DNA from 3 places in the Marinobacter subterrani genome. Region 1 is predicted to be linked to each of the others. Evidence: riboswitches for the same ligand, from Rfam matches in the RefSeq annotation. Region 1 holds a riboswitch; each other region holds the start of a gene.
What was found. A riboswitch is a leader RNA that binds a small molecule or an ion and turns the genes downstream of it on or off. The one in region 1 is predicted to bind cobalamin.
Positions count from the first base shown of each region.

Region 2: another riboswitch for cobalamin. It lies ahead of msub_RS15365 (ribonucleoside-diphosphate reductase subunit alpha); the one in region 1 lies ahead of msub_RS11775 (ribonucleoside triphosphate reductase).
Region 3: another riboswitch for cobalamin. It lies ahead of msub_RS17360 (TonB-dependent receptor plug domain-containing protein); the one in region 1 lies ahead of msub_RS11775 (ribonucleoside triphosphate reductase).

Region 1 is NZ_LFBU01000001.1:2,520,973-2,525,129, reverse strand. Features, by position in the region: gene msub_RS11785 (FTR1 family iron permease) at 1-1,048, shown strand, start outside; gene msub_RS11780 (iron transporter) at 1,091-1,630, shown strand; cobalamin riboswitch at 1,733-1,935, shown strand; partial or broken gene msub_RS11775 (ribonucleoside triphosphate reductase) at 2,086-3,834, shown strand; gene nrdD (anaerobic ribonucleoside-triphosphate reductase) at 3,827-3,973, shown strand; gene msub_RS11765 (anaerobic ribonucleoside-triphosphate reductase activating protein) at 3,975-4,157, shown strand, end outside.
Region 2 is NZ_LFBU01000001.1:3,302,762-3,306,918, reverse strand. Features, by position in the region: gene msub_RS15380 (DUF1190 domain-containing protein) at 1-452, opposite strand, end outside; gene msub_RS15375 (DUF350 domain-containing protein) at 561-980, opposite strand; gene msub_RS15370 (potassium channel protein) at 1,013-2,086, opposite strand; cobalamin riboswitch at 2,275-2,503, shown strand; gene msub_RS15365 (ribonucleoside-diphosphate reductase subunit alpha) at 2,698-4,157, shown strand, end outside.
Region 3 is NZ_LFBU01000002.1:329,875-334,031, forward strand. Features, by position in the region: gene msub_RS17355 (putative nucleotidyltransferase substrate binding domain-containing protein) at 1-1,607, opposite strand, end outside; cobalamin riboswitch at 1,729-1,953, shown strand; gene msub_RS17360 (TonB-dependent receptor plug domain-containing protein) at 2,090-3,931, shown strand; gene msub_RS17365 (cobalamin-binding protein) at 3,961-4,157, shown strand, end outside.

The DNA of each region.
Region 1 (4,157 bases):
GCCGGAAAATGGCATGGATACCATGGACCGGTTTTCGGCCCTGTATTTCGATGTCTTCGAGGGCAAGGGCCTGGAAACCGTCGTTGGCATGAAAGATCCGCACCTGAAAACCCGGGTGGAATCCCGGTTCGGTGAGGTGATTGGCCTGTCCGCCAAGGGAGCTCCGAAAGGCGAGGTGTCCGGGGCCTGGTTGAAACTCAAGGGGGCTCTGACTACCGATGTCGCCAACCTGTTTGCCGATGAGGACCTGAGTTTTACCGGACTGGTTCTGCAGTCTTTCCTGATCCTGTTACGCGAGGGCTTCGAAGCCATGCTGGTGGTCATGGCCCTGGCCGCCTACTTACGCCGTTCCGCCGGCGGCCGTGGTATGTCGTCGCTGTATGCCGGGGTAGGTCTGGCCCTGGTGGCCAGCTTGCTGACGGCTTACGGCATGAAAATTCTGTTTGATATCTCCGGTACGGCCCGTGAAGCGCTGGAAGGTATCACCATGCTCTTTGCCGCGGCTGTGCTTCTGTACGTCAGCCACTGGTTGCTGGCCAAGCAACAGTCCGACAAATGGCAGGCCTATATCCGCCGGAAGGTGGACCGCGCTCTTTCCAACGGTCAGCTGTGGGCGCTGGGGCTGGCGGTGTTCCTGGCGGTTTACCGGGAAGGGGCGGAGACCACCCTGTTCTATTACGCGTTGGCGGGGCAGGCGGAGAGCGCCGCCTTACCCATGCTGCTGGGTTCAGCGGGAGCCGCCGGTGCGCTGGTGGTGACTTTCCTGATAATGCGCACCGCGTCTTTGCGACTGCCGTTACCCCTGTTCTTCAGTGCCACGGCAGCGCTGCTGTTCTATCTCGCCTTCAGTTTTGTCGGTACCGGCATCCTTGAACTTCAGGAAGCCGGCTGGGTGGACATTACCCCGCTGCCGGGCATTCCCCGGCTGGCCTGGCTGGGTGTCTATCCAACCCTCGAAACCCTGCTGGCCCAGGCTGTGGTGCTCTTGCCATTGATCCTGTCCGGTGGCTGGTTATGGTTGCGTCGCCGGGCGGCGGCGCAGGCCTGAGGCACGTCATACAAGTTTACCCATGAAAGAAGGAGCAATGCGATGAAAGCAATTACCCGAACCCTGGCCTCGGCCACCCTGCTGGCTGGCAGCCTGAGTGTGGCCGGTTCTGCCCTGGCCGGTGAGGTGATGATCGGCGAGCCGGTGGAAAAGCACGGCATGGAAATCGGCGCCGTATATCTGCAACCGGTGATGATGACTCCGGAACTGCCCGGCATGGGCGACAAGGATATCCATCTTGAAGCCGATGTGGTGGCCCTGCCCGGCAACAACAACGGGTTTGGCGCTGGCGCCTGGGTGCCCTATCTGGGCGTCACCTATACCCTGACCAAGGAAGGCTCGGACTGGTCAACGACCGGTGCCTTTATGCCGATGGTTGCCTCTGACGGCCCCCATTACGGAGCCAATATCAAGCTGGATGGTCCCGGCAAGTACCAGGTGACCTACCACATCGATCCGCCTCCGTATCAGGGCTTCTACCGCCACAAGGATAAGGAAACCGGCGTTGGCAAATGGTGGTCACCGTTTGATGTCGAGTGGGAATTTGCGTTTGTCGGTACCGGTAAGAAGGGCGGTTACTGATTGATTTCTGCCGCCTGTGGAGCAAATGCTGCGCAGGCGGATCCTGCCTGTTATTCAAGTAAAATAAATATCTGTTTTCCTTGAATCTGGTTTTCGCAGCGTATATAGTGATTTTGTCTTGGTAAGCCACAACATGTTGTGTTTGTGGCGAGGAATCCGGTGAGAGTCCGGAACTGACGCGCAGCGGTATTGGGGAACGAGCGTGGCATGATGACACTGGCGCAAGCCGGGAAGTCGCCACGTAAGGCAGAGCCGGAAGGCTCACGCCCCTGAGTCCGAAGACCTGCCAGGGCAACAAGCACTGCACCTTCGCGACTCAGGGTGAACAGCTGATCATGTCTCGGGCACTCGCCCGTGCCTGGCCTCCTGTATTCGCGAACGTTGCTGCACCTATTGCGACAACCTGACGCGCTTCCAGGAGGAACCTGATGTCTGCCCACACCACCTCGCACCCTGTTGATCCGGCCTTGCTGGATATCTCCGCCACTGTTGGTGAATACCTGCACCGCAGCGACTGGCGGGTGAACGCCAATGCCAACCAGGGCTATTCCCTCGGTGGCCTGATCCTGAACACCGCTGGCAAGGTGATTGCCAACTACTGGCTGAACGAGGTGTATACCCCGGAAATCGGCCAGGCCCACCGGCAGGCAGATTTGCACATTCACGACCTGGACATGCTCAGTGGTTACTGTGCCGGCTGGTCTTTGCGTACTCTGCTGCACGAGGGCCTGAACGGCGTGCCGGGCAAGGTGGAAGCCGCCCCGCCAAAGCACCTGTCCAGTGCCATCGGCCAGATGGTCAATTTTCTTGGCACCCTGCAGAACGAGTGGGCTGGGGCCCAGGCTTTCAGCTCTTTCGACACTTATCTGGCGCCGTTTATCCGAAAGGACAAACTGGATTACGCCACCGTGCGCCAGTGCATCCAGGAGTTTGTTTACAACCTGAACGTGCCGTCCCGCTGGGGCACCCAGACGCCGTTTACCAACATCACTTTTGACTGGGTTTGCCCGGACGATCTGTGGGAACAGATACCGATTGTTGACGGTGAGGAAATGCCATTCAGCTATGGCGAATTGCAGGCCGAGATGGACATGATCAACCAGGCCTACATCGAGGTGATGACGGCGGGTGACAGCAAGGGCCGAGTGTTCACCTTCCCGATTCCCACCTACAACATCACCCGGGACTTTAACTGGGAATCCGACAACGCCCTGCGACTGTTTGAAATGACCGCTCGTTACGGTCTGCCGTACTTCCAGAATTTCCTCAATTCCGACCTGGAACCCAACATGGTGCGCTCCATGTGCTGCCGCCTGCAGTTGGACCTGCGGGAACTGCTCAAGCGGGGCAATGGCCTGTTTGGCTCAGCGGAGCAGACCGGGTCGCTGGGTGTGGTCACCGTTAACTGCGCCCGGCTGGGTTACCTGTATAAAGGGGACAAACCGGCGCTTTATGCCCGCCTGAATGAACTGATGGACCTGGCCCGGGACAGCCTGGAAACCAAGCGCCAGGAGATCGGCCGGCTGATGGTGGAAGGCCTGTTCCCCTACACCAAACGTTATCTCGGTACCCTGAGAAACCACTTTTCCACCATTGGAGTGAATGGCCTGAACGAAATGGTCCGCAACTTTACTGCCGATCAGGAAGATATCAGTAGCGAGCAGGGCAGGGCCTTTGCACTGGAACTGCTGGATCATGTGCGGGAGCGGATGAAGCAATACCAGGAAGAAACCGGCCATCTCTATAATCTGGAAGCCACCCCGGCCGAAGGCACCACCTACCGGTTCGCCAAGGAAGACCAAAAACGGTTTGCCGACATCCTGCAGGCAGGCACACCGGATGCCCCCTATTACACCAACTCCAGCCAGCTGCCGGTGGGCTACACCGACGATCCGTTTGAAGCCCTGGATCTTCAGGATGAACTGCAAACCCGCTACACCGGTGGCACCGTACTGCACCTGTATATGCGCGAACGCATCAGCGATGCGGCTACCTGCGGCCGGTTTGTGAAAACAGTGCTGGAGAACTACCGGCTGCCGTACATCACAGTAACGCCCACCTTCTCCATCTGCCCGGTGCACGGGTATCTGAACGGAGAGCACGAATTCTGCCCGAAATGCGACGAGTTGTTGCTGGCCGGGCAATCACTGCCGGCAACGTCCGGCACTTCCCCAAGAAGCAAAGAAGGAGTTCAGCATGGATAACCAGAAACTTCCCGATGACAGCCAACGCCAGCGTTGCGAAGTGTGGACCCGGGTAATGGGCTACCACCGCCCGGTCTCGGCCTTTAACAAAGGCAAGCAATCCGAGCATCGCGAACGCACCCACTTCCGGGAGCGTTGAAATGACTGCGGATAACCTGGTGATCGGAGGCATGGCCGCCTTCTCCACCGTCGATTATCCGCAACACCTAGCGGCAACCCTGTTCCTGCAGGGTTGTCCCTGGCGTTGCCATTACTGCCATAACCCTCATCTTATACCACTGGAAGCCGGTGATGAAAAAATGACCTGGCAACAAGCCCACCGG
Region 2 (4,157 bases), 780 kb from region 1:
AAGCGGCTCCCAAACGCGCCGGCATCATGGACCCGCCCGGACGTCGAGGCTTTGACCGGCATTCCATCCACCGTGTAGTAACCACGTTTGCCCTTGTTCCGGAACTGCAGGAGGGGCTCTGATGCCAGGGTTCGTGACCCTTCAAACAGAGGGCGGGCGACGAACGCGTCCATCCGGGGCTGAGCGTGGAGGACTGTCCTCGTTGTTATCCGCTTTCTGTCGTCATCCAGAACGTAGTAGTAGGTGCTGTCGGTGGTGCAGGCGCCATCGCCAAAATCCACTTCACAGTCGTCCTCGTTACGGTAACGAGGCCCGTACGTGGCCGCTTGCTGCTTGGAGGTCTCGTAGGCCGACTCGCACTCGGCGGCAAGGTGCGGAAGTGACCGCAGGCAGTCCTGTGCATTTATGAACACATACCCGGGAACACGATCGTCCGAACTGCAGCCTGACATTATCGCACCAATGGCTGCCGTCAGTGGAACGAGAGGATAAGACCTTACCTGTTTGCGCATTCGCACCAAGCGGATCATCGAAGTTCTTTTCATCGTATGACCCTCCCCTCAATAACTCATGCAGGCGGCATTCAACAGCCCCACGGCCACAGCCGTACCCCCTGCAAGGATCCCGGCGCTTGTTTCCTGGTTCACAATCCGGGTCGATAACCCCGGAATCACCAGCCACACAATCAGGTATGCCAGAATCTGGGCAATCAGGGCGATGGCACCCCAGATCAGGAAGTCGTAATAGGAGGCGGAATAGGTTGCCGCTCCGCTCAGGGCGACGCTGAAGCCGACAATAGACCCGGTGAGCGCAATGGCGGCGGCAATGTTCTTCTTTTCGCGAACCAGCTGCCACTCCCGGTGCGGAGTGATCAAGGGATACAACCACTTGAAAATCAGCAACAGCACCAGCGAGGTGCCAAAAGCGAGGGCAAAATCGTCAAGTCCGGACAGTGACGGATGAAGCAGGTTTTCTTCCATGAAAGGTCTCCTTGTTTGCTGCGTGCCGGTGCCTATCCGGCGGGCTGGTTGGTTTGATCAACGAATGCGTGCCAGTCTTCTGCCAGAATACGGCGGTTGGCAATGTAATAGATTCGGGCGCCGGGGCCGACTGGGTACGTCAGGCCCGGGTTGATCTCGATGGATTTCTCACCCGGCTCCTGAACACCAATGATCAGTGCGTCAAAGATCTGCTTGAACGGGTGAAGCAGATCGCCAACGCTTTGCCGGGGCGCTGTTTCCGGCAACATCAGCGAGAACTGGGTCATACCGCCGGCGACGCTCAGGAGATCGTGGTGAAGGGCGCTCGAGCCGGGATCCGCTGCCGACTTCGCCAGCATTTCGACGGCCACGGAGGGTGTGCACTCAACGGTGGGGCAATGATGTGTCAGTAACTGGCTCAGTCGCTCGTTGTTGAAGTAGGCAATCATGTGGGCCGCAGGGTTCAACTGATAGCACAACAATGCACAGGTCAGGGTGACATCGTCCTCCGGCGAGTCAATGATCACGCAGCTTGCCTGCGCAATGCCGGTACGTTTCAATTCCCTTTCATCGGTGTATTGTCCCAAGCGCACGAAATAGATGCTGTCGGGCATCGGGTTTTCCTGGGGCGAGGTTGCGGCAAGCAACACCGCACGGTTGGACCCGGCCATGGATTCCTCTTTCAGCAGTAGCTCCAGCAGATGGAGGGTTCGCGTGTCGTTCCAGCCGATAACAACGATGTGATTTTCAAATACCTGGAAATCTTTCATACCTTTGATTCCTTTCTGCCAATGATGCACTGCAAACGCGCCGATCCGGCCGATGGTCAATGCAAACAGACTGAGCCCCGCGGGAACGATAAAGCCGATGGTCCAGATACGGCCAATCGTTGTTTCTGGCGAGAAATCGCCGTAACCGACAGTGGATGCGGTAATGATCAGCCAGTAGAAGAAGTGGTCCGGAGAGGTGAGAGAATGCTCGCCCGCCAAACTCAGCCCGGCCCAGGACAGGGCGGCATAAGAAATGAGCATTACGGCGAGATTAAGGCCGGAGAGCTCGGCAAAGTAGTTGGCAAACAAGGCCCGCAGCCGCTGGAAAATTATCATAATCCAAACGACCGCCGTACTGCGGAAAAGTAAAAAGAGTGCAACAGAAACACCGCCGAATCCTTGGCTCGATGAATAATATCCGTCGCGGAGTGATCCGCGAAGCCGGCGTATTTCGCCCCAAACAGGAACCAGTGTCAAGTTCGGTTGTTCGCGTGTGTTGGGTTGCTACCGGTGGAATTTGGGCATATAGTGTTTGCGTCTCTGGTTTAACACTATATGTTGTAATTTTAACAGCCAAACCTCCACAGCATAAAGTATCGGGAATCCGGTGAGACTCCGGAACTGACGCGCAGCGGTATTGGGGAACAAGCGTGGCATCAAGACACTGGCGCAAGCCGGGAAGTCGCCACACGAGGCCGAATCGAACGATTCACGCCCCTGAGTCCGAAGACCTGCCAGGGAAACAACTGCACCTTCGCGTTTCAAGGTGAGCAGACCGGACTCAGGCCAGACGTGTAGGTCGGATTAGCAAAGCGTAATCCGACACCCCTGTCTGCGCCAAACCGCCTTTGCCGGATTACGCTTCGCTAATCCGACCTACGGTGGTGCTCCGATTCTCTGCCTACGCGATGGTGAAAGGAATTCAACGCGTATTCAGGAGAACACACATGTCCGCCTCAGCCCTGGCCGAACCCCGGCCAACCTCGCACACCGATACTGAATCCCTGCAGGTCATCAAACGTAACGGAACGCTTGTCGGCTTCGATCCGTCGAAGATCAGCATTGCCGTGACCAAAGCGTTTCTCGCTGTTGAGGGTGACAAGGCCGCCGGCTCGGCCCGCATCAACGATGCCGTACGCCGGGTTACCGACCAGGTTATTCAGGCCATCAGCCGGCGCCTGAAAGCCGGCGGCAAGGTGCATATCGAAGACATTCAGGACCAGGTGGAACTGGCCCTGATGCGGGCCGAGGAGCAGAAGGTGGCCCGCGCCTACGTGCTGTACCGGGAAGAACACGCCCGGGAACGCGCGCTTCACGCCCCGGTGGAAGCCCACCCACACCTGACTGTGAAACAGGCCAACGGCGAGATTGTCCCGCTGGATCTGGGCCTGATGAAACTGCAGGTGGAGCAGGCCGCCACCGGGCTGGAAGGCATCAACGGCGACTCCCTCGTGGAGGACGCCCTCACCAACCTGTACGACGGCATAGCCGAGGAAGACGTGCTGTCCGCACTGGTGATGACCGCCCGTGGCCGCATCGAACAGGAGCCTGACTACAGCGCGGTTACCGCCCGGCTGTTGCTGGAACAACTGCGGCTGGAGAACGCCAGCGCACTGGACCTGCCCCGCAGCCTGCCGCTGGCGGAGATCTACCCACAGGCCCTGAGCGCCTTTATCGAAGCTGGCATTCGCCACGAGCTGCTGGACGAAGCGCTGGCCAGTTTTGACCTGGAGCGCCTTGGCGCTGCCCTGAACCCGGAGCGTGACCTGCAATTCGGCTTCCTCGGTCTGCAAACCCTGTACGACCGGTACTTCCTGCACTGGAACAAGGCCCGTCTTGAGCTGCCCCAGGTATTCTTCATGCGCGTCGCCATGGGCCTGGCCCTGCGCGAAGACGACCCGAACGCCCGCGCCATCGAGTTCTACAATCTGTTGTCGTCGTTTGACTACATGGCTTCCACACCCACGCTGTTTAACAGCGGCACCCGCCATTCCCAGCTGTCGTCCTGTTATCTGACGACGGTCGGCGATGATCTCGAAGACATCTACGGCGCCATCCGCGACAACGCGATGCTGTCAAAATGGGCTGGCGGCCTGGGCAACGACTGGACCCCGGTACGTGCGCTCGGCTCCCACATCAAGGGCACCAACGGCCAGAGCCAGGGCGTGGTGCCGTTCCTGAAAGTGGTGAACGACACCGCCGTGGCGGTGAACCAGGGTGGCAAGCGCAAGGGCGCGGTCTGTGCCTACCTGGAAAGCTGGCACCTGGACATCGAGGAGTTCCTGGAACTGCGCAAGAACACCGGTGACGAACGCCGCCGCACCCACGACATGAACACCGCCAACTGGGTGCCGGACCTGTTGATCGAGCGGATGCGTGACGACAAAGACTGGACCCTGTTCTCCCC
Region 3 (4,157 bases), on a different contig from region 1:
AAGGAGTTCTGGGCCCGGGAGCCGCAGGCCAGGGCATGAACCCGGATCAGGTCAGACAGGGGCGCCGTGCCCCGGCGCTTGAGGTTGAAGGTTTTCTGGTGCTTGCCGTCCTCCTCCAGCACGAAGGTGCGGAAGAACCCGATCGGCGGTGTGCGGTTGAGAGCATTGCGGGCAAGCATGGCCAGGAACCTCGGGCTGTTGCTGGCCTTGTTGGCAACCAGGGTTTTCAGTTGCTCGGCAAACCCGGTCTCGCCATGGATACCGTCCAGATCGAAGAAAATGTTGCTGTTGAGCAAGGCCTGGGCCTTGGGGTTATCAATCCAGTCGGCGAAATAGTCCTTCCAGACCCGCAGCGGCTGGCGCCATTTCTGATTGGTGGCCATGATATCCCCGGTACAGTAGGTGTAGCCGCACTGGGCCAGACCATCGCTGACATATTTCGCCAGCGCCAGGAAATAGCCATCGTGCTCTTCGGGAACAAAACAGTCGTCCAGGATCATGGCGTTGTCCTGGTCCGTGACCACCAGTTGCTCATCACGGGCCATGGAGCCGAGCGCCATGAAGCAGTAGGGAACCGGCGGTGGCCCGAGATGCTCCTCGCCCAGTTCCAGCAGCCTCTGGGTAAAGCTGCGCCCGATGCCCGCCATGGCGCTGCCGATCATGTGGGAATTGGCGTCTTCGTTCACCATCCGCACGAAACTGTCACGGACATCCAGGCTGACCTTTTTCAGCCCTTTGAGGTTCTGCTGGTGGTAGATGTTGCTGACCAGGTAAAGACTGCTCTGGCTCTCGTACTTCACGATGTCGGAAAGGGCGATGACGCCCCGGACGTCGTCCCGGTCCATTACCGGAAGGTGGTGTACGTTGTTGTGCAGCATGGTCAGCATGGTCTCGAAAATGAACATGCTGGAGGGAATGGTGATCAGGTCTTTAGACATGATGTCGCTGATCGGCGTTTCCGAGGGCAAGGCCTCGGTGAGGGCCCGGGTGCGCAGGTCCCGGTCGGTAATGATGCCGCGCAGCAGGGGCCGTTCGCCCTCTTCATCCATCAGCAGTAAAGCGGAAACGCCGTTGTCGGTCATGATCCGGGCGGCTTCCTGGAGCCTCACGGTGGAGGGTGCCGATACCGGTGGCCGGGAAATCAGCCGGGTGACCTTGGCGGTCATCAGTTCGTTGGACTTTTCCCGGCGGGAAAGCGCAGAGCGCAAACGGCTGCGGTCCTCGATTTCCACAAAGTCGGCGAAGTTATCGTCGCTTTCCCACAGGAACTGGAAGGTCTCACCGGGGATCTTGTAGAGCAGCGTGTCTTCCAGGGCTTTTGCCGGAAACCGCACGCGCTTGTTCATCAGCAGGCCGAACTGGCCGAACATCTCGCCCTCGCCGATCCGGTTGTACAGCTCGCCGGACCGGCGATAGATCTCCACGGCCCCGGTGCGCACATAGTAGAGCCAGTTGTTCTGGTCACCGACCCCGAGGATCTGGGTGCCGGCCTTGAAGTACACCACCTCGATGCCGCCCACCACCTTGTCGAGCAGCGCCTCGTCCATCTCGTCAAACGGCGGGTACTGTGCCATGTGATTGCGGATGTCGATAAGCTCGGCCTGCATAAAACTCCCTGTTTTCGCGGGGGAAACTGGTTCTCAGACTGGCAATATAGCAGCGGGAGGGGGCAGCGGCCATGTCGACCTTTGATGGATCTCATTGACCGCTTTGCCCGGTATTGCTAGCCTTGCCACACTTTTTTCAGGTGTCCGTCGCAAAGCGCGACGGGTGAAACGGGAAATCGGTGAGTCTGGCCCCCAGCCAGTACAAGTCCGATGCTGCCCCCGCAACGGTAAGCAGGATAACGGCAATCTGATGCGCCACTGTGTCGCCAAGACATGGGAAGGTGATTGCCCGGGAACCTTGGTTCCGCCTGCCAGCCCGGAGACCGGCCTGGAAAAACACCCGAAGTTGCGGTGGGCGACCTGGGTGGGTGTAATCCGGTTCCGCGTTCCTGCCACCTGATGCCCACCTGCCCTTTCTGTCCGTTCCGTAGCATAAAACCTGACCCCCGTGCGGGCGAGCGCGGATTGCGGAGCGAAAAAGAATGCCTTTGAAACCCTCCTTACCTGTTGTAGTGGCGGCAACGTCAGTTTTGATCCTGCCTGGTCTGGCGTTCGGCCAGAGTGATACGAATGAGGAAGCCCTTGATCCGATTGTTGTCACGGCGACCCTGGGGCCGAAAACCGTGGGGGAAAGTCTTTCATCGGTAACCGTCATTGAACAAGATGACATCCGGCGTCAGCAGCCGGCCGAATTCACGGACCTGTTGCATGCCCAGCCAGGTGTCAACGTGGTGTCCGATGGCAGTTACGGTAAAACCACCAGTGTCTTCCTGCGCGGTGCGGGCAGTTCCGGCACTGTTCTGCTGTTGGACGGTATCCGCCTGCGCTCCGCCACTGCCGGCATCCCGCCCTGGCAGTTTCTGCCGCCGGAGCTGATGGAACGGGTGGAACTGGTGCGCGGCGCGAAAAGCTCGCTGTACGGGGCCGATGCGGTGGGCGGTGTCATCCAGGTTTTCTCCCTTGAGCCGGAGGCGGGCCGCCAGGGCTGGACCGAACTGTCGGGCGGCTCCCACGAGACACTGGAAACCACGGCAGGTGTGGCCGGGCGGGAAGGGCGCAACGCCTTTCTGGTCGGCGGTGTCTATTCCGATACCGAGGGCACCAACCTGCGCGCCGGGGGCGAAGACAAGGGGTTCCGCAACGCCGGCGGCCTGGCCAAAGTCAGTCACCAGTTTGATCAGGGGGGCGGCGCCGGCGTTACAGTGTTCCAGTCCGAAGGCAATACCGAGTTTGAGGGTGGCGACACCGACTTCCAGATCCGTGCCATGGGGCTTTATCTGGAAGCCGTGGCCAGTGACTACTGGCGCACCCGCATCCAGTTCTCCGAATCCCGGGACGAACAGGAGACGTTCGGTTCCTACCCCAGTGTGTTCAATACGCTGCATCGGTCGGCCCGCTGGGAAAACACCCTGACTGCGGGGGTCCATGAATTTGTGATCGGCTCGGAAGTCATGGTGGACGAGGTGGCGGGCACCAGCGAATTCACCGAAGACAGCCGGACCAACACGGCGGTCTTTGGCCAGGCCCGACTCAATTTCGGTGCCACGGATCTTATGGCCAGTGCCCGCCTCGACGACAACGAAGCCTACGGCAAGGAAGAAACCGGCGGTATCGCCCTGGGGCACGAGCTCGACCGGGTCCACCGTGTGCGGGTGAGTTACGCCACCTCGTTCCGGGCACCTACCTTCAACGACCTGTACCTGACCGTGCCCTACTACACCGGCAACCCGAACCTCGAGCCGGAAGAGGGTAAAATGATGGAGGCCGGAATAACCGGTCGCTACGACACCTGGTTCTGGGATGTCGCGGTTTATCAGAACGACGTTGAAGACCTGATCACCTACGTGTCTGACCCGGTCACGTTCGAGGGCACAGTCGAGAACGTCCAATCCGCCCGTATTCGTGGCATAGAGTTGTCCTCCGGTTTTAAAACCACTAACTGGGACCTGAACGCGGCGCTGACCTGGGCCGACAGTGAGAACCTCGATTCCGGCGCACGCCTGCCCCGGCGGGCGGAAAAGAACCTTCGCCTGGATGTTGATCGTCTGTTTGACAAATGGTCGGTGGGCGCCAGCTTTATCGCCGAAAGTGATCGGTATAACGATGCCGCCAACAACAGCCTGTTACCTGGCTACGGTACGGTTGATATAAGGGCGGCCTGGAATTTCCTGCCGGGCTGGTCGGCCAGCTTCAAGGTGGATAATGTGCTGGATCGCCGCTATGCCACCAGTCTGGGCAACGACAGCGTGACTTTCGAACCCTTTGACTATCTGGCTGCGGGTCGGACCTATATGGCCTCGGTGCGTTATGATTTTCGACAGTAGGCTCAGTTTCTGGCCGGTGACGTAATCCCATGATCCAACGCAGGCTTGTTCTGATATTGGTGCTGTTCGCCCTGATGCCCGCAGCGGCATTGGCAGATCCGCCCTGCGTGAAGGACGCCCTGAGTCGTGAGATGTGTCTTCAGGCACCGGCGAAGCGGATTGTTTCTCTCTCCCCCGGTGCCACCGAACTGCTCTTCTCGGCCGGCGCCGGAGACAGTGTGGTGGC